One region of the Bradyrhizobium sp. AZCC 2230 genome, then DNA from elsewhere that is predicted to be linked to it. Evidence: riboswitches for the same ligand, from Rfam matches in the RefSeq annotation. Region 1 holds a riboswitch; the other holds the start of a gene.
What was found. A riboswitch is a leader RNA that binds a small molecule or an ion and turns the genes downstream of it on or off. The one in region 1 is predicted to bind S-adenosylmethionine.
Positions count from the first base shown of each region.

Region 1 (9,152 bases):
GCTGCGATGATTTTGCGTCAGTGCTGGTGTGAAGCTGCCTCATTGCGGACAACAGCATTAACTGCGATCCTGAAGTTGCGGCTTGAAGAGAGGGAAACAGTTAATGCCCCACGCCACGACCAGGGACGACGTCCGTATCTATTTCGAAGAGGCGGGTCAGGGAACGCCGATCATTTTTCTGCACGAGTTCGCGGCCGATTACACCAATTGGGAGCCGCAGATGCGTTACTTCTCGCGCGGCCACCGCTGCATCACCTATTCCGCGCGCGGCTACACGCCATCTGACGTGCCGGCGGGTGAGGTCTACACCTACGAACATTTCTACACCGACGCGCTCGCGGTGCTCGATCATCTCAAGATCGAGCGCGCGCATCTCGTCGGTCTGTCGATGGGCGCCTATTCATCGCTCCAGATCGGATTGAACGCGCCGCAGCGCGCGCTGTCGATGACGCTGGCCGGTGTCGGCTCCGGTTCGGAGATCGAGAACCTGGATAATTGGCGCAAACAATGTCGCGCCAACGCCGAGCAGTTCGAGACGCTCGGCTCAGCAGAAGTCGCAAAATTCACGCGCGAGGCTCCGAGCCGGATTCCCTTCCTGGTGAAAGACCCGCGCGGCCACGCCGATTTCTACGCCGCACTGGCGCGGCACGATTCCAGGGGATCGGCCAACACGATGCGCGGTTTTCAAGGCGGCCGTCCCTCGATCTTTGCGATGACGGATGCGATCAAGAAGGCCGCCACGCCCGCACTGATCATCTGCGGCGACGAGGATGATCCGTGCATCGGGGCGAGCCTGTTTTTGAAGAAGCATCTGCCGGCAGCGGGACTCGCGATGTTTCCCAAGTCGGGCCACGTGCTCAATCTCGAAGAGCCCGCGCTGTTCAATGAGACCGTGGAGCGGTTCGTGACGCTGGTGGAAGCAGGACGTTGGCCGGTGCGCGATCCAAGGTCGCTGGCGGCGCATTAGGGTGAAGGCGCAGCCAAGTATTCCGTCATTGCGAGCGTAGCGAAGCAATCCAGAATCCCGCCGCGGAAAGACTCTGGATTGCTTCGCTGCGCTCGCAATGACGAGAGACTATTTTTCACCACCGCGGCTCAGCAAGAACACACCCTGCTCGCCGAACAGATTCCACACCCACCATGGCAATCGCAATCGCAGCGGGCGGCCGTAGAGGTCGAGCGCCTCGGCGCGCTCCATCTTGACGCCGATGGCGTCGCAGAGCTCGATGAAATCCTTGATGGTGCAGAAATGGATGTTGGCGGTGTCGTACCAGCTGGCCGGCAGATTCTCCGTGCGCGGCATGTGGCCGCCGACCAGGAGCTGCAGCCGCATCCGCCAGAAGCCGAAATTGGGGAACGACACGATGGCGCGGCGGCCGATGCGCAGGAGATTCTCCAGCACGACCTTGGGCTGCCGCGTCGCCTGCAGCGTCTGCGACAGGATCACGTAGTCGAAGGCATCATCCGGATAATTCACGAGATCGGTGTCGGCATCGCCCTGCACCACCGCGAGGCCTTTTGCCACGCAACGGTTGACGCCCTCGCGCGACAACTCGATGCCGCGGCCGTCTATGCCGCGGGTCTCCAGCAGTTGAAGCAGATCGCCGTCACCGCAGCCGACGTCGAGCACTTTCGAGCCCGGCTTGACCATCTCGGCGACCAGCAGATGGTCGGCGCGAAACGGGCCGGACTGCTCCGCAGTGAGGCCATTGAGCGGCAGCACTTCCTGTACAGACATTGCCAGCCGTCCTTCAGTCATTCTTGCCGGTGAGCCCGCGCGCCTTGCCGGCCGATTGCAGGAACGCGCGGGAGATGTCGAAGAATTCGGGCACGTCGAGCAGGAAGGCATCATGGCCGCGATCGGTCTCGATCTCGGCGAACGACACCCGCGCGCTCGACGCGTTCAGCGCGTGCACCAGCGCGCGCGATTCCGAGGTCGGGAACAGCCAGTCGCTGGTGAAGGAGACCACGCAGAAGCGCGTCTCGATTCCTGCGAACGCCTTCGCCAGCACGCCGCCATGGTCGCCGGCGATATCGAAATAGTCCATCGCGCGGGTGAGGTAGAGATAGGAGTTGGCGTCGAAGCGCTCGACAAAGGACGAGCCCTGGTAGCGCAGATAGGATTCGACCTGGAAGTCGGCATCGAACGAGAAGGTCGGTAGCTCGCGATCCTGCATGCGGCGGCCGAACTTGCGATGCAGCGCGGCGTCCGAAAGATAAGTGATGTGCGCGGCCATGCGCGCGACCGCGAGGCCGCGATGCGGATGGATGCCCTGATCGGCGTAGGCGCCATTGTGCCAGTCGGGATCGGCCATCACCGCCTGACGACCGAGCTCGTGGAAGGCGATGTTCTGCGCCGAGTGCCGCGTCGAACAGGCAATCGCCAGCGCCGAGTAGACGCGCTTGGGATAGGCCGCGGTCCATTGCAGCGCCTGCATGCCGCCCATCGAGCCGCCAACGACGGCGAACAGCGTGTCGATGCCGAGCCGGTCGATCAGCATCGCCTGCGCGCGCACCATGTCGGGAATGGTGATGACGGGGAAATCCAGGCCCCACACCTTGCCGGTTGCGGGATTGATCGAGGCGGGCCCGGTCGAGCCCATGCAGCCGCCGATCACGTTGGAGCAGATGATGAAGTAGCGGCTGGGATCGAGCGGACGGCCGGGGCCGACCAGCGTCTCCCACCAGCCGGGTTTACCGGTGACGGGATGCACATTGGCGACGTGCTGATCGCCGGTCAGCGCATGGCAGATCAGCACGGCGTTGGAGCGATCGGCGTTGAGCTCGCCATAGGTCTTGTAGGCGATCTGGAACGGGGTGAGATCGATGCCGCAATCGAGCCGCAGCGGCTGGTCGGCGCCGAACAGCGCGACATCCGAACTCGGATGATCGACCTCGTGCGACCGATCGTCGGCACTGATCGCGGGACTGGGGACAGACTTGACGCCAACCATCTCTGACCTTCGACCTCGTTTGCGATCAAACGTGAGATCGCGATGAAATCAGGCCATGAAAAACCCGGCCTGAACGATAGGTTCGGCCGGGATCGAAAGCGTCCCCGGCCTGTTTAGCGAGTTTTTTAACGTGGCTGCAAGCCGGCCGGCTCAAATGACCACGGAACAGGCAAAAACCTACCGGCTTGGGCGCTTTTCGTCAAGTCGCGGTCCCGATGAGCCAAATTCAACCCTGATAAGTCCGCCAAAAAGGCTGTCATTTCTCTTTGCTTTCGCCGTCCTGACTGCCTAATCAGGACACCGACCGCAGCCTCACAACAGCACCTCGCAGATATGTCCCAACGTCCGCCCGCGCCACCATCGCTCCAGGAATTGCGCAAGGAGATCGACGCAATCGACGAGGGCATGCATCGCCTGCTGATGCAGCGCGGCGACATCATCGACCGCCTGATCCAGGTGAAGCAGACCCAGGAGGTCGGCTCGGCGTTCCGCCCGGCGCGCGAAGCCTCCATGATGCGTGACATCGTGCAACGCCATCGCGGCATCCTGCCGCTCGACACGGTCGAGAGCATCTGGCGCGTCATCATCTCGACCTTCACTTATGTCCAGGCGCCGTTCTCCGTGCATGCCGACATCTCGGTGAGCGAGCCGGCGATGCGCGATTCCGTGCGCTTCCATTTCGGCTTCACGGTTCCCTACGTCGCGCATTTCAGCGCGCAGGCCGCGGTCGAAGCGGTGGCGAAATCCAAGGGCGATCTGGCGCTGGTCTCGGCGACCTCGAGCCGCACGCCGTGGTGGCTGGAGCTGGAAGCGGACGGCGCGCCGAAGATCATCGCACGGATGCCCTTCGTCGAACGTGCCGACCATCCGGCCGCACTGCCGGTGTTTGCGATCTCGCGCGTCGCCGACAGCGCCGTGGTGACGGAGGTCGAGACCTTCAGCGTGCGCGTGTCGGGGTGGAACGCAGAGGTCGCACGCGCCCTGTCGCCGCTCGCCGAGATCGTGGCGGTGCCCGATACCGCCTTCGACGGCGCGGCGCTGCTGGTCTCGGTCACGGGCGCCACCAGCATCGACAAGATCAGGGCTGCCCTGATCGACGCGGGGGCCTCGGTGCGCTCCACGGCCCTCGTCGGCAGCCACGCAACGCGCTATACGGTGCCCCCGACCGGGCAAAAATCGTAAATCGCGTGCCGCTTAAAGCCTATCCGGAGTTGAAGATGTCCCGCCCCGTGCCGAATCCCGGCATTCTCGATATTGCGCCCTACACGCCCGGCAAGAGCCCGGTCGCTGAGCCGGGCCGCAAGGTGTTCAAGCTCTCGGCCAACGAGACGCCGTTCGGACCCTCGCCCAAGGCGATCGAGGCCTTCAAGCACGTCGCGGACCATTTGGAAGACTACCCGGAAGGCACCTCGCGCGTGCTGCGCGAGGCGATCGGCCGCCACTTTGGCCTCGACCCGAACCGCATCATCTGCGGCGCCGGCTCCGACGAGATCCTCAATTTGCTCGCCCACACCTATCTCAGCCACGGCGACGAGGCGATCTCGACCACGCACGGCTTCCTGGTCTACCCGATCGCGACCATGGCGGTCGGCGCCAGGAACGTGGTCGCGGCCGAGAAGAACCTGACCTGCGACGTCGACGCGATCCTGAAAGCAGTGACGCCGCGCACAAAACTGGTCTGGCTCGCCAACCCCAACAATCCGACCGGCACCTATATCCCGTTCGACGAGGTCAAGCGGCTGCGCGCCGGCCTGCCCTCGCACGTGCTGCTGGTGCTGGACGCCGCCTATTGCGACTACGTTTCCCGTAACGATTACGAGATGGGGATCGAGCTCGTTGCCACCACCGAGAATACGGTGGTGACGCACACCTTCTCCAAGATCCACGGCCTCGCGGCGCTGCGCATCGGCTGGATGTTCGGCCCCGAGCACATCATCGACGCGGTCAACCGCATCCGAGGTCCCTTCAACGTGTCGACGCCGGCGATGTATGCCGCGGTCGCCGCCATCGAGGACACCGCGCACCAGGCGATGTCGAAGCAGTTCACCGAGACCTGGCGCAACTGGCTCACTCAAGAGATCACCAAGCTCGGGCTGAAGGTGACGCCGGGCGTCGCCAATTTCGTGCTGATCCATTTCCCGAAAGACGGCAAGACCTCGGAAGCAGCCGATGCGTATCTCACCAAGCGCGGCCTCGTGCTGCGCGCGCTGAAGAATTACGGCCTGCACCATGCGCTGCGCATGACCATCGGCACCGAGGAGGCCAACCGCCTCGTCGTCGAGGCCCTGCGCGACTTCATGGCCGGCAAATGAGCGTGGACCCGCACTTCCAGCGCGTCGCACTGATCGGCTTCGGTCTGATCGGCGGCTCGATCGCGCGCGCTGCGAAGCTTCAGGGCTTGGCTGGCGAGATCGTCACCACCGCGCGCTCGGAGAAGACGCGCGCGCGCGTGCTCGAGCTCGGCATCGTCGACCAGGTCGTGGCGACCAATGCGGAAGCCGTGAAGGATGCCGATCTCGTCATCCTCTGCATTCCCGTCGGTGCCTGCGGGCCGGTGGCACAGGAGATTGCAGCCCATCTCAAGCCCGGCGCCGTGATCTCCGACGTCGGCTCGGTCAAGGGCGCGATCGTCAGGGACATGGCGCCGCATCTGCCGAAGAATGTCCATTTCGTGCCGGCGCACCCCGTCGCGGGCACCGAGCATTCGGGGCCGGATTCCGGCTTCGCCGAGCTCTTCATCAACCGCTGGTGCATTTTGACGCCGCCGGAAGGTACCGACGCCGCGGCCACCGCGCACTTACGCGCGTTCTGGGCGGCGATGGGCGCCAAGGTCGAGGTGATGACGCCGGATCATCATGATCTCGTGCTCGCGATCACCAGCCATCTGCCGCATCTGATCGCCTACACCATCGTCGGCACCGCCGACGAGCTGCAGCAGGTGACGGAATCGGAGGTCATAAAATTCTCCGCCGGCGGTTTCCGCGACTTCACCCGCATCGCGGCCTCCGATCCGACGATGTGGCGCGACGTCTTCCTCGCCAACAAGGAGGCCGTGCTGGAGATGCTCGGCACCTTCACCGAGGATCTGGCAAAACTCACCCGCGCGATCCGTCGCGGTGACGGCGAAGCGCTGTTCGATCATTTCACCCGCACCCGCGCCATCCGTCGCGGCATCGTCGAGATCGGCCAGGATTCGGCGGCTGCAGACTTCGGCCGCCAGCATGGGCAGCTCGACAAGAAACCCGGCTAACCGCGGTCCTTGACCCCTGCGATACGGCGCCGGCCGGCAAGACCGGCGCCGATCTGCATGCACACGCCCAGCATCCAGGTGGCGCCGAACAGGAGATTGCCGGCGGCATCGGACGTCTCGTCGAAGACGAAAGCATAGAGCGCGAGCAGGCCGGCTCCGGCGGCGAGGAACGTACCGGTCGCACTGGCGAGACCGATCGCGGGCGATCGATGCGCCGGCCCCGCCTGAAGCTGCGGCCAGCGCGGAATATCGATCCCGAGATAGGCGCCGATCATTCCGAGCACGATCAGCAGGACAGTGAATTCGACGGTGTCGAACCAGGGCAGCTCGGCCCGCATCAGCAATGCGGCGACGAAGGTGGCGCCGACCGCGCCCGTCATCGCCAGGCCAAGCCGGGCGACGATTTGCGCGAGCCGAAGGATCAGAAGACCGTCGGACAATTGCCGTCCTCTGGAGAGGTTTTGTGTTTGAGCATGATCTCCGCGCAAACGCGTTCCGCGTTTGTCGCGAGGGAAAACCGCTGCACACTTTTCCGGATCATGCTCAGAACGGATAGTACCGGATCTGCGTCATGACGATGTTGTCGTCGGTCTTGGGCGCGCCACCGACACCGTCGAAGGCGATCCGCTGCGTGTAGGAATACTGCACCCCGGCTTTGAGCGTGCCGTAATTGCCCTGGTAGATGGTGTCGTAGATGCCGGCGGTGATCTGCCGGACTTCCTTGGTGTTGCCGTTACAGGTCGCGGCCGGCGTGTTCTCGGTGAAGCAGCCGGTGTTGTTGTAGAGCGGATTGCCGTAACCGAACGGAGTGGTCCCGACATTGGCGAAATTGGCCTTGGCCTTTTCAAGACCGGCATAGCTGTAGACATCGAGACTCGGCGTCGCGTGCCAGATCAGGCCGACCGCAGCCGCGGTGATCGTCAGCGGCAGCACGGTGCCATCCTGCGCCACCGCGGCATCGGGGAACGGCGTCGCCGTGAAGCGACCGAGCACGCCATGCGCGCCGTAGAGCTGAAGATCGAGGGTTTTTGGGATCAGCTCGGCAAAGACGTGGCCGCCGAAGCTGCCGGTGTCGTAGGTGTGGTTGGCGCCATTGAAGCGATCGAACAGCTGGCGATAGAGCGCCCAGGCTTCGACATGCAGCTTGTAGGGCCCGAGCCGCGGATCCCACGCCGCCTTGACGGTGACGTCAGGCACCTGGTTCAAGCTGACATTGTTGAGGTTGTTGAAGAAGCTGCCGCCCGGCCCGGTCAGATTGACCTGAAGATTCGGATTGAGCACGCCCTGCGGCCCGACTGCGGGCGTACCGACCGTCGGCGTATTGCCGCCGAAGAATGCGGTCTGCGGATTTTCGACGGACGCAGCGAGCTTGAACTCGGGCCCGAGATCCTTCCAGACGCGAAGGCCGGGTTGCCGTGCCGCCAGAAATCCCGGAACGGATTCGAAGTCGATCACGCCGGGCGCGTCGACGCCGCGGGGATCAATGCCCGACTTGGTCGGCGCGTTCAGCGACCAGGATTGGCCGGCGAGGAAGTGCAGGCCGAGATCGGTCCGGTCGAGTTCGAGACTGAGCTGCCGCATCCGAGGATTGAAGGAGTTGGTGGCAACGGAGCTTGCCGTTTGCGCCGCGCCCTCGAAGTCTATTTCGCCGTAGCCGGCGAGATGCGTATCGGGATCGGCGTTGCCTTCGGCCAGCACCGAGAAGCGGCTTTGGCGTGCGGAGAAGCGCGTCTCCGGGAAGTAGAAATTATGAGCTTGCTGATAGGGGATGAAATTGAACACCGAGCCGGTGTCGGAGGCGATGTTGCGCGAGCGGTAGATGCCGGTGAGATCGATCCAGCCACCGAATGTCAGCGTGACGCCCTTGTAGCAGATCTTGCCGCCCGCGCATGCCTCGACGGGCAGCGCCTTGTAGGTCCCCGTCATCGGCATGGCTTTGGCCTGCACCGCTTCGACCTGACGCGTCTTACGCGCCTCCGAATCCACCTTCTGCTGCAGCTCCTTCAGCTTCGCCTTCAGCGCCTGGAGTTCGGTTGTGACATTGTCGTCGGCACGCGCCTGTCCTGAACAGGCAGCGAGTAATCCCAGCATCAGTCCGTAGTTGATGATCCGCACGTAAGCCTCCCTCCACTGGGGAAGCAGGTGCTATTGATTGCGCCCCCGGCGCGTGCATGCTTCCCTGGTGTGGAGTGATGCGAATGGGCGTGCTGTTATTCTCGGCGAGGCGCATCTTCTGCATCACATTTTCCTGACGATCATGTTCGGAATATTTTCACCGCTCGACCGATCCGCTCGCGCGCGATTGCTGCGCCCACGATGCAGCGCGCATTGGGCCCGACCGGGACATGGCCGGGCCCAACTCCGCGACGCGCAAAGTCTCAAGGGGGATGGCGGCTATTGACCCTTGGTCGCGCGAATCACCGTGGGGCGCGGTGATGTCGCAGAAGGCGCGTAAGCCATCGCATCGCGCGCCGCAGGGCTCGCGAGATTGCGGTCGCCGTTGGGATACTGGGCTTCGTGGGCGGCCGGCTCCTGTGACCGCCACTGCGCGAACGCAGGCGTCGCGAGTGCGGTCGACATGGCGATGGCGGCAACGAACAGCCTGGATGTCGTCATGGATTCTCTCCTGTCTCGGCGGCCCGCTTCATCGGGCAGCCGACATGGAGAGAGACCGGGCTTTGCGGCTCCGCATTCCCGGCGGACGATCACGATCCAGCGAAGAGACCGTGACGTGAGTTCACCGGTCGTAGCCCGGATGGAGCGCAGCGCAATCCGGGATTCTTAAACACGGTTGGCGCTGTCCCGGATTACGCTGCGCTCCATCCGGGCTACGGGAGCAACGACCGCTAATACAGCGGCGGAATCTGGCCGACCGTGACCGGGCCGAGCAGCACGGCGCCGTCGACGAATTTCAGCGGGAAGCTGCGGGCCTTCTTGCCCTCGAGGGT
Region 1 is NZ_JAZHRS010000001.1:7,107,592-7,116,743, reverse strand. It holds gene V1280_RS33960 (alpha/beta fold hydrolase) at 104-967, shown strand; gene metW (methionine biosynthesis protein MetW) at 1,076-1,738, opposite strand; gene metX (homoserine O-acetyltransferase MetX) at 1,752-2,954, opposite strand; SAM riboswitch at 3,047-3,126, opposite strand; gene V1280_RS33945 (chorismate mutase) at 3,288-4,136, shown strand; gene hisC (histidinol-phosphate transaminase) at 4,172-5,266, shown strand; gene V1280_RS33935 (prephenate/arogenate dehydrogenase family protein) at 5,263-6,204, shown strand; gene V1280_RS33930 (hypothetical protein) at 6,201-6,644, opposite strand; gene V1280_RS33925 (hypothetical protein) at 6,748-8,319, opposite strand; gene V1280_RS33920 (hypothetical protein) at 8,599-8,820, opposite strand; gene V1280_RS33915 (DUF2125 domain-containing protein) at 9,051-9,152, opposite strand, start outside.

Region 2 (9,152 bases), 310 kb from region 1:
CCATTGCCGCGCCGGCTTCTTCGAGCTGGTGGCGGGCTCGCTGCTGGTCGGCGCACCCGGCGACGAATACACCTGCACGCATGAGCATGTCTGCGGCGACGTCTGCCTGTCTTTCTTCTTCAGCGAGGATCTCGTCGATGCGCTGGGCGGGCGCCGCGAGCTCTGGCGCGTCGGCGCGACGCCGCCGCTGCCCGAGCTGATGGTGCTCGGCGAGCTCGCGCAAGCGGCAGCAGATGGCAACAGCGACCTCGGCCTCGACGAGGTCGGCCAGATTTTTGCGAGCCGCTTTGTCGATGTGGTCTCCGGCAAGCCGCGCAAGCCGGTCTCACCGACGGCGCGCGACCGCCGCCGTGCGGTCGAGGCCGCGCTGTGGATCGACGACAATTCGCATGCCGAGATCGACCTCGAACAGGCCGCACGCCTGGCGGATTTGAGCCCGTTCCATTTCCTGCGGCTGTTTTCCAACGTGCTCGGCGTGACCCCGCATCAATATCTGGTGCGGTCACGACTGCGGCACGCGGCGCGCCTGCTCACGGACGACGACATCGCAGTCACCGACATCGCCTATGACGTCGGCTTCGGCGACCTCTCGAACTTCGTCCGCACCTTCCACCGCGCCGCCGGCATGTCGCCGACCAAGTTCCGGCAGGCGTCAAAGGGGAAGCGCAAGATTTTCCAAGAACAGCTTGCCCTCAACTGACTAGGGTCGTCTCCGGCGCGCGCCACCACGCGGCGCGCTTTGCAATGGAGATGACCATGTACGACCATATCGGACTGCGCGTTGCCGACCTCGACACCGCCACGCGTTTCTACACCGCGGCGCTGGCGCCGCTCGGTTACGTCCTGTGTTCCAGCGGCGACGGCTATGCCGGCTTCGGGCCGAAGGGCGAGCCGGCGCTCTGGCTGCATCTGAACAAGGGCCGCAAGGCCGACGGCGCGCATATTGCGTTTCGCGCCAGGGACCACGACGCGGTGAAGGCGTTTCACAGCGAAGGCCTGAAGAGCGGCGGCCACGACAATGGCGGCGCCGGGCCGCGCAAGGATTACAGCCCGACCTATTACGCGGCGTTTTTGATCGATCCCGATGGCAACAATGTCGAGGCGGTTTGTACGTGAGCTTTCGCCGCGAACTCCGTCATTGCGAGGAGCGCAGCGACGAAGCAATCCAGACTGTTTCCGCGGAGATATCCCTGGATTGCTTCGCTGCGCTCGCAATGACGGTGTGGTGACGACCTGACATAATCAAGGACACCTCAATGGCCTCCATCCACAACGACGTCTCCCTCTCCGCGCCGGCCCATGACGTCTGGGACGCGGTGCGTGATTTCGGCGCGCTGCCTCAGCGGCTAGCGCCGGGCTTCGTCACCGCGTGCACGCTCGACGGCGATGCACGCATCGTCACCTTCGCCAATGGCTCGGTCGCACGCGAAGTGCTGGTCGATTGCGACGACGCGCGGCAGCGGCTGGTCTACGCGATCAACAACGAGCGGCTGAAGCACTACAGCGCCTCGGTGCAGGTGATCGCCGATGGCGAGGCGAGCTGCCGCCTGGTCTGGATCATCGACATGCTGCCGAACGAGCTTGCAGCTTACGTTCAGGAGCAGACCAAGGAGGCTGTGGCCGCCATACACAAAGCGTTTCCGTAGCTCTTATTTGAGCATGATCTTTTCGGAAAACCGCTGCACACTTTTCCGGATCATGCTGCCGCTACGTGATCTTTCTCACAGAACGCTACCCTCCTCCGCCGTAACCATGGCCGCGTGCGTCCGGTTGGCCTCGCTCTCCCGGCGGCGCCACGCACGCGAGGAGCATGCCATGAGAGGTGCGGACAAGGTGATCTGCCAGGCAGCCGCCGTGCTGCTGCTGTTTTCGGTCGCGAGCACGCCGGCGAAGGCGCAGTTCCTCGGCGGCGGCGGAGGTGCCGGCGGCGAGGACATGATGACCCAAATGGCGCCGATGCTGGAGATGATGAAAGCGAAGATGGGCAAGCGCCGCTTCGCCATGCTGATGCAAACCATGGGCCCGATGATGAGCCGCATGATGGAGAATGGCGGTGGCGGATTCGGTGGCATGATGGGCGGTGGTGGCATGGGAGGCCCTGGCGGCCTCGCCGGCGGCAATTTCGGCGGCGGCTACGGCGCGCCCAATTACGGCGGCTACGCGCCGATGGGCGGCACCATGCCAATGGGAATCGGCGGCATGGGCGGCGGCGATATCATGGGCATGCTGGGCGGCGCCGGTGGCGGCGACATGATGGCGATGATCCCGCAATTGATGCGGCTCGCCAATGTCGGCGGCGGCCATCGCCGCCACAAGCATCGCTAGTCTGCGACTGACAGCACAGACCGAACAGCCGGCTTCGTCTCCCGCGGCCCCCAGCGGGTCAGCACCACACTGGAGCATGACAGCAGGCCGAGCACGACCATCGAGCTCGCGGCGAGCCAGAAGAAGTTCTGCGCCGTCGCATCGTGCGTCGACAGCCACCAGCCGGTCGTCGCGATGTAGATTAGTCGCGCGGTCTGCGCCAGCACCGGGCCGATCACCTTGGCCGCACCCTGCGACGAGAAGTACATCGTCGAGGCGAGGCCGATGAAGGCGTAGAACGGCGCGACCGTCGACAGATATTGGTGGCTGGTCGCGCGCACCGTGGCGCTGTCCGTAAAAATGTTGACCCAGAGGTCGGGGAACAGCGCAACGAGGCAGGCCGGCGCGCCGACGGCGACGAAGGCACTCGCGCCTGCGATCCAGGCGATGCGCCGCGCACGCCTGATGCGACCGGCACCAACTGCCATGCCGATCATCGGCACCGACGCGATGCCGAACGAGAATGCGATCGAGGTCAGCAAAAATTCGAGCCGCGCGCCGATGCCATAGCCGGCGAGGATCGCGGTGCCGAATTTGGCCAGCATGTGGGTGAAGATCGAGATCGTCAGCACCGATTGCAGCGGCGAGAAGCAGGCGATCGCGCCGACCTTCAGGATGTCGAAGAACATCGCCCACTGAATGCGAAGCCCGCGCAGTTTCGGCACGGCACGGGCGCGGCCGGAGAACAGATACCAGCCCATCACGCAGATGTTCACGGAGTAGGCGATCAGCGAGCCGGCCGCGACACCGCGCATGCCGAACTGAGGCACCGGCCCGAGCCCCAGGCCCAGCGTGCCGCCAAGCACGACCTGCATGACCGCGGAATTCAGCATCAACAGCGAGGGCAGCTTCATGTTGCCGGTGCCGCGCAGCACGCCCGCCATGGTGTTGAGCAGCCAGGGCAGCACGGCGCCGCCGAAAAACACCTGCGTGTAGGCGATCGCATGCGTCAGCACAGTGCCACGGCCGCCAAGCATCGTGAGCACCTGCGGCCCGAAGATCAGCATGCCCAGCATGAAGACGACGCCGAAGGTAATGCCGATCAGCAGCGCATGTGCCGCGAGCGTGCCGGCGCGCTCGCGATCACCCGCGCCGAGCGCACGTGCGATGGCCGAGGCCACGGCACCGCCCATGGCACCGCCCGACATCGTCATGGTCAGGATCACTGTCGGAAACACCAGCGCCATCGCGGCCAGTGCCTCCACACCAAGACGCCCGATATAGGAGGTCTCTGCGATCACCACGCAGGTGCCGGCGGACAACGCGACCACGTTCGGCCAGGCAAGTCCGAGCAGCGTGCGCAGGATCGGCCCGTCGGTCAACGCGCTCCTCACGGGGCGCGGTAGCGGCGGCAGCGGACGTTCTTCCTCATCGACCGGGATCTCGGCGATGTCGGTCATTTACTCTCCCGGGCAAAAGCGCCATTTGCGGCGCGGCAATGCTGAGGTGTGGCAATCAATTTCCTCGCGCGGAAAGCGCGGTGCGGACGTGTTAGCACAGCGGCTGCCGATTCCCCCTGCGCTAGCTGCAGGCGTGCCCTGCGGCATCGCATTTCAAGAGGTGGAATTCGGCTCTCTTCTCCCTCTCCCCGTTCTTACGGGGAGAGGGTCGGGGTGAGGGGCTCTATCCGCGCAGACGGTACGAATTGGACTCGCGGAGAGTCCCCCTCACCCGCATCCCATCTGCGATGGGATGCGACCCTCTCCCCGCAAGCGGGGCGAGGTGAAGCCGCCGCGGCACCGTCGTCTATTCGACCGTCCAGACCAGCGGCGGACGGCCGCCTGCCGTCGGGCGCAAATGCACACCTATCTGCCGGCCGCAACCGGCGGCGAGCCCCTCGAACAGCCCCTCCAGCACTTTTGCGCAGGCGCGGTGATAATCAGTGACGTCATCCATCAGCTTCCAGCTCTGCTGGCAGATTTCGAAGCTGCCTTCGGATTGCGCGGTCTCGGCCACATCGTCCTGCGCGGCGAACAGTGCGTTGAGGAAGGATGCGAACTCGGTCGCGCCACCGCTCGTCGCTGACAACGCGGCGGCGACTTCATCAAAGTACTGCATGCCGATCAGCTTGCCGGTGAGGTGCAGGAGATAACCGGCATCTTCCGGCCCGAACAGCTGCACCATCACGGGCGCAGCCGTGCGGACATACTCCATCGCGTAGTTGCGATAGGCCTTTTCGAGCCGCGGCTTCGGCCAGCTCGACACTGGCAGGGCTGGTGCGGCCTTCGCGTCGAACAGCGGCGCTTCGAGGTGCCGCGCGAACACCAGGCGCTGGTCGAGCTCGAGCGGATGGTCGTATTGATGGTAGTAGCCTTCAAGACCGTCCTGGCCGTCGACGCTCTGCTTGGTGCAGACGAAGCCCAGCCTGGTATCGCCGAGCGCGACGCCGCTGTTGGCGTGCCAGCCGCGCAGCATCGCGCGCGAGACCTCGCCCGGCACGCCGCAGATGGCGGTGCCCTTCCAGATCCAGCGCGGCGGCGGATAGCGGATCCAGGCCTTGGTGTCGCTCTCGTACATGTATTCGACGTGCACGCCGCCGATCCAGTTGGAGAGGTAGTGATATTGCGCGGCCGCCACCGCCGGCGGCAGATGGCTGAGCCCGAGCTTTTGCAAGCCAGGCAGGAATCGCTCCTGCTGCTGGCGACGGAACACGCGGAAGACGAATTCGGCGGCATCCGCCGTGCCGCGCCGCGTGACGACGGTGAGGATGAGGCCGGTGAAGTAAGCATGATAGAGGTCGGCGACCGCACGCCAGCGTTTCCATTGGGCTTGTTGCGCGGCGTCAGCTGCGGTCATGTTCGCTCCCGATCGTTGTTTTGATCGAGTGTGTCATCGCGGATGGTACGACGCAACCAGACACGCATTCGGTGTCATCGCCCGGCGAAGACCGGGCGATCCAGTATTCCAGAGACGATTGTGATTGAGCCGAGAGGCCGCGGCGTACTGGATTCCCCGCCTGCGCGGGGAATGACAGTCGAGGATGTGGCTACCCCCGAAAATGCTTGCTCAGCTTCAGGCCCTGCGCCTGGTAATTCGAGCCGATGCGCTGGCCGTACATGGCGTCGGGGCGTGACAGCATCTTCTCGTAGACGAGGCGGCCGACGATCTGGCCGTGCTCGAGGATGAACGGCACTTCGCGCGAGCGCACTTCCAGCACGGCGCGCGATCCTTTGCCACCCGCGCCGGCATAACCGAAGCCGGGATCGAAGAATCCGGCATAGTGCACGCGAAATTCGCCGACCAGCGGATCGAACGGCACCATCTCCGCGGCGTAATCGGGCGGCACCTGCACGGCTTCCTTGGAGGCGAGGATATAGAACTCGCCGGGATCGAGGATCAGGCTGCCGTCGGGGCGGGCCGAGATCGGCTCCCAGAAATCTTCCACCGCATAGCCGGAGCGACGGTCGACATCGACCACGCCGGTGTGGCGCTTGGCGCGGTAGCCGACGAAGCCCGTCCCCCTCTCGCCGGAGAGATCGACCGAGACGGCGACGCCACCGGCGAGATCGGCATCATCGATGTCGACGAGACGCTCGGACGCATGCAACGCATCGAGCTCGTCGGCATTGAGGATGGCGTCACCGGTGCGGAAACGCACCTGCGACAGGCGCGAACCTTCGCTGACCAGCACCGGGAACGTCTTCGGGCTGATCTCGGCATAGAGCGGGCCGTGATAGCCGGCGCCGATCATGTCGAAACGACGCGTGCCGTCGGCGATCACGCGGGTGAAGACGTCGAGACGGCCGGTCGAGCTTTTCGGATTGGCTGCCGCGACGATCTCCGGCGGCAGCGCCAGGCTTTCCAGCAGCGGCACGATGTAGACGCAGTTGGTCTCCAGCACCGCGCCGTCGGCAAGGCTGAACTCGTGCAGCTTCAACTGGTCGATGCGCTCGGCGACGGTGGCTCCGGGACCGGGCAGGAAGCTCGCGCGCACGCGGTAGGCGATGTCACCGAGGCGCAGATCGAGGCTCGCCGGCTGGATCTGGCTCTCGACGAAATCGTAGGCAGGCAAGATGAGGCCCGCTTCCGCCATCGCCGCGATCATGCGGTCGGGCAGGATACCATTGGCGTCGGCGGCAACCGTGAACGTCAACCGGGGGTCCTCATCAGGGGTCAAATACATCCGGACATGCGGGAAATACTAGCCTTTTACGGCTATCCGATGGACGCCTTGACGAAAAGGGCATTGCGGAATATGAGCATCACTTATCCCGTGGTGATTTGAGCCGGCCGGCTTGCAGCCACGTTAAATAAGTCGCTAAACAGGCCGGGGACCTCTGTGATCCCGGCCCGTGGAAGTTATCCAGGCCGGTTTTTTTGTGACCATTTTCGATGGTCACGCAGAGGAGATCCTATGTCGAAGTCCCCGGCGTCCACCACGCAATACCGTCCCGAAACCCGTCTGGTTCATTCCGGCACCCTGCGCTCGCAATATGGCGAGACGTCGGAGGCGCTGTTCCTGACCCAGGGCTATGTCTACAACAGCGCCGAGGAGTGCGAGGCGCGGTTCAAGGGCGAGGACCCCGGCTTCATCTATTCGCGCTACTCCAACCCGACGATCGCGATGTTCGAGCGCCGCATGATCGAGCTCGAAGGGGCAGAGGCCGCCCGCTCGGCGGCAACAGGCATGGCCGCGGTGACGACCGCGATCCTGGCGCCGCTCAAGGCCGGCGATCACGTCGTCGCATCGCGCGCGCTGTTCGGCTCGTGCCTCTACGTCATTCAGGATCTGTTGCCCCGCTACGGCATCGAGACCACGCTGGTCGACGGAGCCGATCTCGACCAGTGGCAGCGTGCGCTTAAATCCAACACCAAGACGTTCTTCCTGGAGAGCCCGACCAATCCGACGCTCGACGTGCTCGACATTCCCGCGATTGCCGAGATCGCGCATAGCGGCGGCGCGCGGCTCGTCGTCGACAACGTGTTCGCGACGCCGATCTGGCAGAGCCCGCTCGCGCTCGGCGCCGACGTCGTGGTGTACTCCGCGACCAAGCATATCGACGGCCAGGGCCGCTGTCTGGGCGGCATCATTCTGTCCTCGGAAGCCTTCATCGCCGAGCACATCCACAATTTCATGCGCCAGACCGGCCCTTCGATCTCGCCGTTCAACGCCTGGGTCCTGCTCAAGGGCCTGGAGACGCTCGGCGTGCGCGTGCGCGCGCAGACGGAGACAGCGGCGCGCATCGCGGACGTGCTGGCGAGCCATCCGAAAATCTCGCGGCTGATCTATCCCGGCCGCGCCGATCATCCGCAGGCGGCGCTGGTGAAGAAGCAGATGCGCGGCGGCTCGACGCTGGTCGGCTTCGAGGTCAAGGGCGGCAAGCAGGGTGCGTTCCGCGTACTCAACGAGCTCAAGCTTGCAAAAATCTCGAACAATCTCGGCGACGCCAAGAGCCTCGTCACGCATCCGGCGACGACGACGCATCAGCGCCTGAAGCCCGAAGATCGCGCTGCGCTCGGCATCAGCGAAGGCTTTATCCGCTTCTCGGCCGGGCTCGAGCATGCGGATGATCTGATCGAGGATCTGACGGCGGCGCTTGAGAAGGCGTGAGGCGAGCCAAGGGCTCGGTCTCGTAGCAAGGGTGGGCAAAGCGAAAGCGTGTGCCCACCATTCACGATCTCGATGCCGATAGATGGTGGGCACGGCGCTTTGCGCCTTTGCCCACCCTACGGCACCTACATCGGCCGGTACGTCCGCACGTCCGCGGGCACGTTCACGCCGAGCTTGATCTGGCCGACGGAGCGGATGATGTCGTCGCCGAGCAGCTGGGCGAAGCAGGCATAGCCCCAATCGTTCATGTGCAGGCCATCGGCGATGACGAAGCTCTCGACCGGGAGCGCCTGCTTCTCGTGCCATTCGCGCATCACCTCGAAGCGCGGGAAGATGCCGACGTGACGGAGCTCGGCAACCTTGCCGAGCAGCTTCACCATCTTGCTTGCGCTTTCGGGACGCTCGGTGACGCGCGGTGAATATTGCGGGTCGACCAGCACGACGTCGGCATCGCCGGCGGCCTGGATGCGGGTGATGCCGTCCTCGACCATCTTGGCGGTGTCGCCGGGATCGAGATTGCGCAGCACGGCATTGGTGCCGACCTGCCAGATCACGAGATCCGGATGCACGTCGATCACCTCGTTCTGGAGGCGCTTCATCATCTCGGGCGCATCCTCGCCGCCTATACCGGCATTGATGACGGTGATGTCGGCGGTCGGATATTGCCGGCGCAACTGCGCGGCGAGACGGTTCGGATAGTTGAAGTCGGGCGAGCTTGCGCCATAGCCCGCCGTCGACGACGAGCCGAACGCGACGATCACGACAGGCTTGCCGGCGATGAGCTTGTTCGCGACATGCGGCAGCGAGCCCATCACCTTCGCGCCACCCTTCGGCGACAAACAGGGCACGCGGCTGAAAATGTCGCCGGCGGATTTCGCGACCTGCTTCACCTTGTCGATGGCGCGCGAGGTGAGGCCGCGCTGATCGGTAGCCTGCTGACTGGTCGCGGCAACCGTGGTTTGCGACGGCGATGCGGGGGCGGGATTAGCGGCTTGCGCGGGTGCGGGCGATGCCTGCGCCGTTTGCGCGTAGGCAGGTACCTGCCAGACAGGCGTCAGCAGCAGCAGCGCCGCCGCTGCGGGCGCGGCCAGCCATGTCGACAGGCCAAAAGGGCGGAGAGAACTCATTAACGCTAGACCTCAATTTTGCTGCTGGGCCGGCCCCAGATGGGCAGCGTCGATCACAAACTGTGCCAACGCCCGGCCGATGCAGTCATGGACCTGTTTCGCCAACTCAG
Region 2 is NZ_JAZHRS010000001.1:6,799,928-6,809,079, reverse strand. It holds gene V1280_RS32495 (helix-turn-helix transcriptional regulator) at 1-700, shown strand, start outside; gene V1280_RS32490 (VOC family protein) at 757-1,116, shown strand; gene V1280_RS32485 (SRPBCC family protein) at 1,257-1,646, shown strand; gene V1280_RS32480 (hypothetical protein) at 1,816-2,325, shown strand; gene V1280_RS32475 (MATE family efflux transporter) at 2,322-3,764, opposite strand; gene V1280_RS32470 (hypothetical protein) at 4,111-5,160, opposite strand; gene V1280_RS32465 (2'-deoxycytidine 5'-triphosphate deaminase) at 5,351-6,487, opposite strand; SAM riboswitch at 6,568-6,647, shown strand; gene V1280_RS32460 (O-succinylhomoserine sulfhydrylase) at 6,719-7,915, shown strand; gene V1280_RS32455 (SGNH/GDSL hydrolase family protein) at 8,041-9,042, opposite strand; gene V1280_RS32450 (SGNH/GDSL hydrolase family protein) at 9,055-9,152, opposite strand, start outside.
Region 2: linked by a shared signal. The riboswitch ahead of V1280_RS32460 (O-succinylhomoserine sulfhydrylase) and the one ahead of metX (homoserine O-acetyltransferase MetX) in region 1 are both predicted to bind S-adenosylmethionine.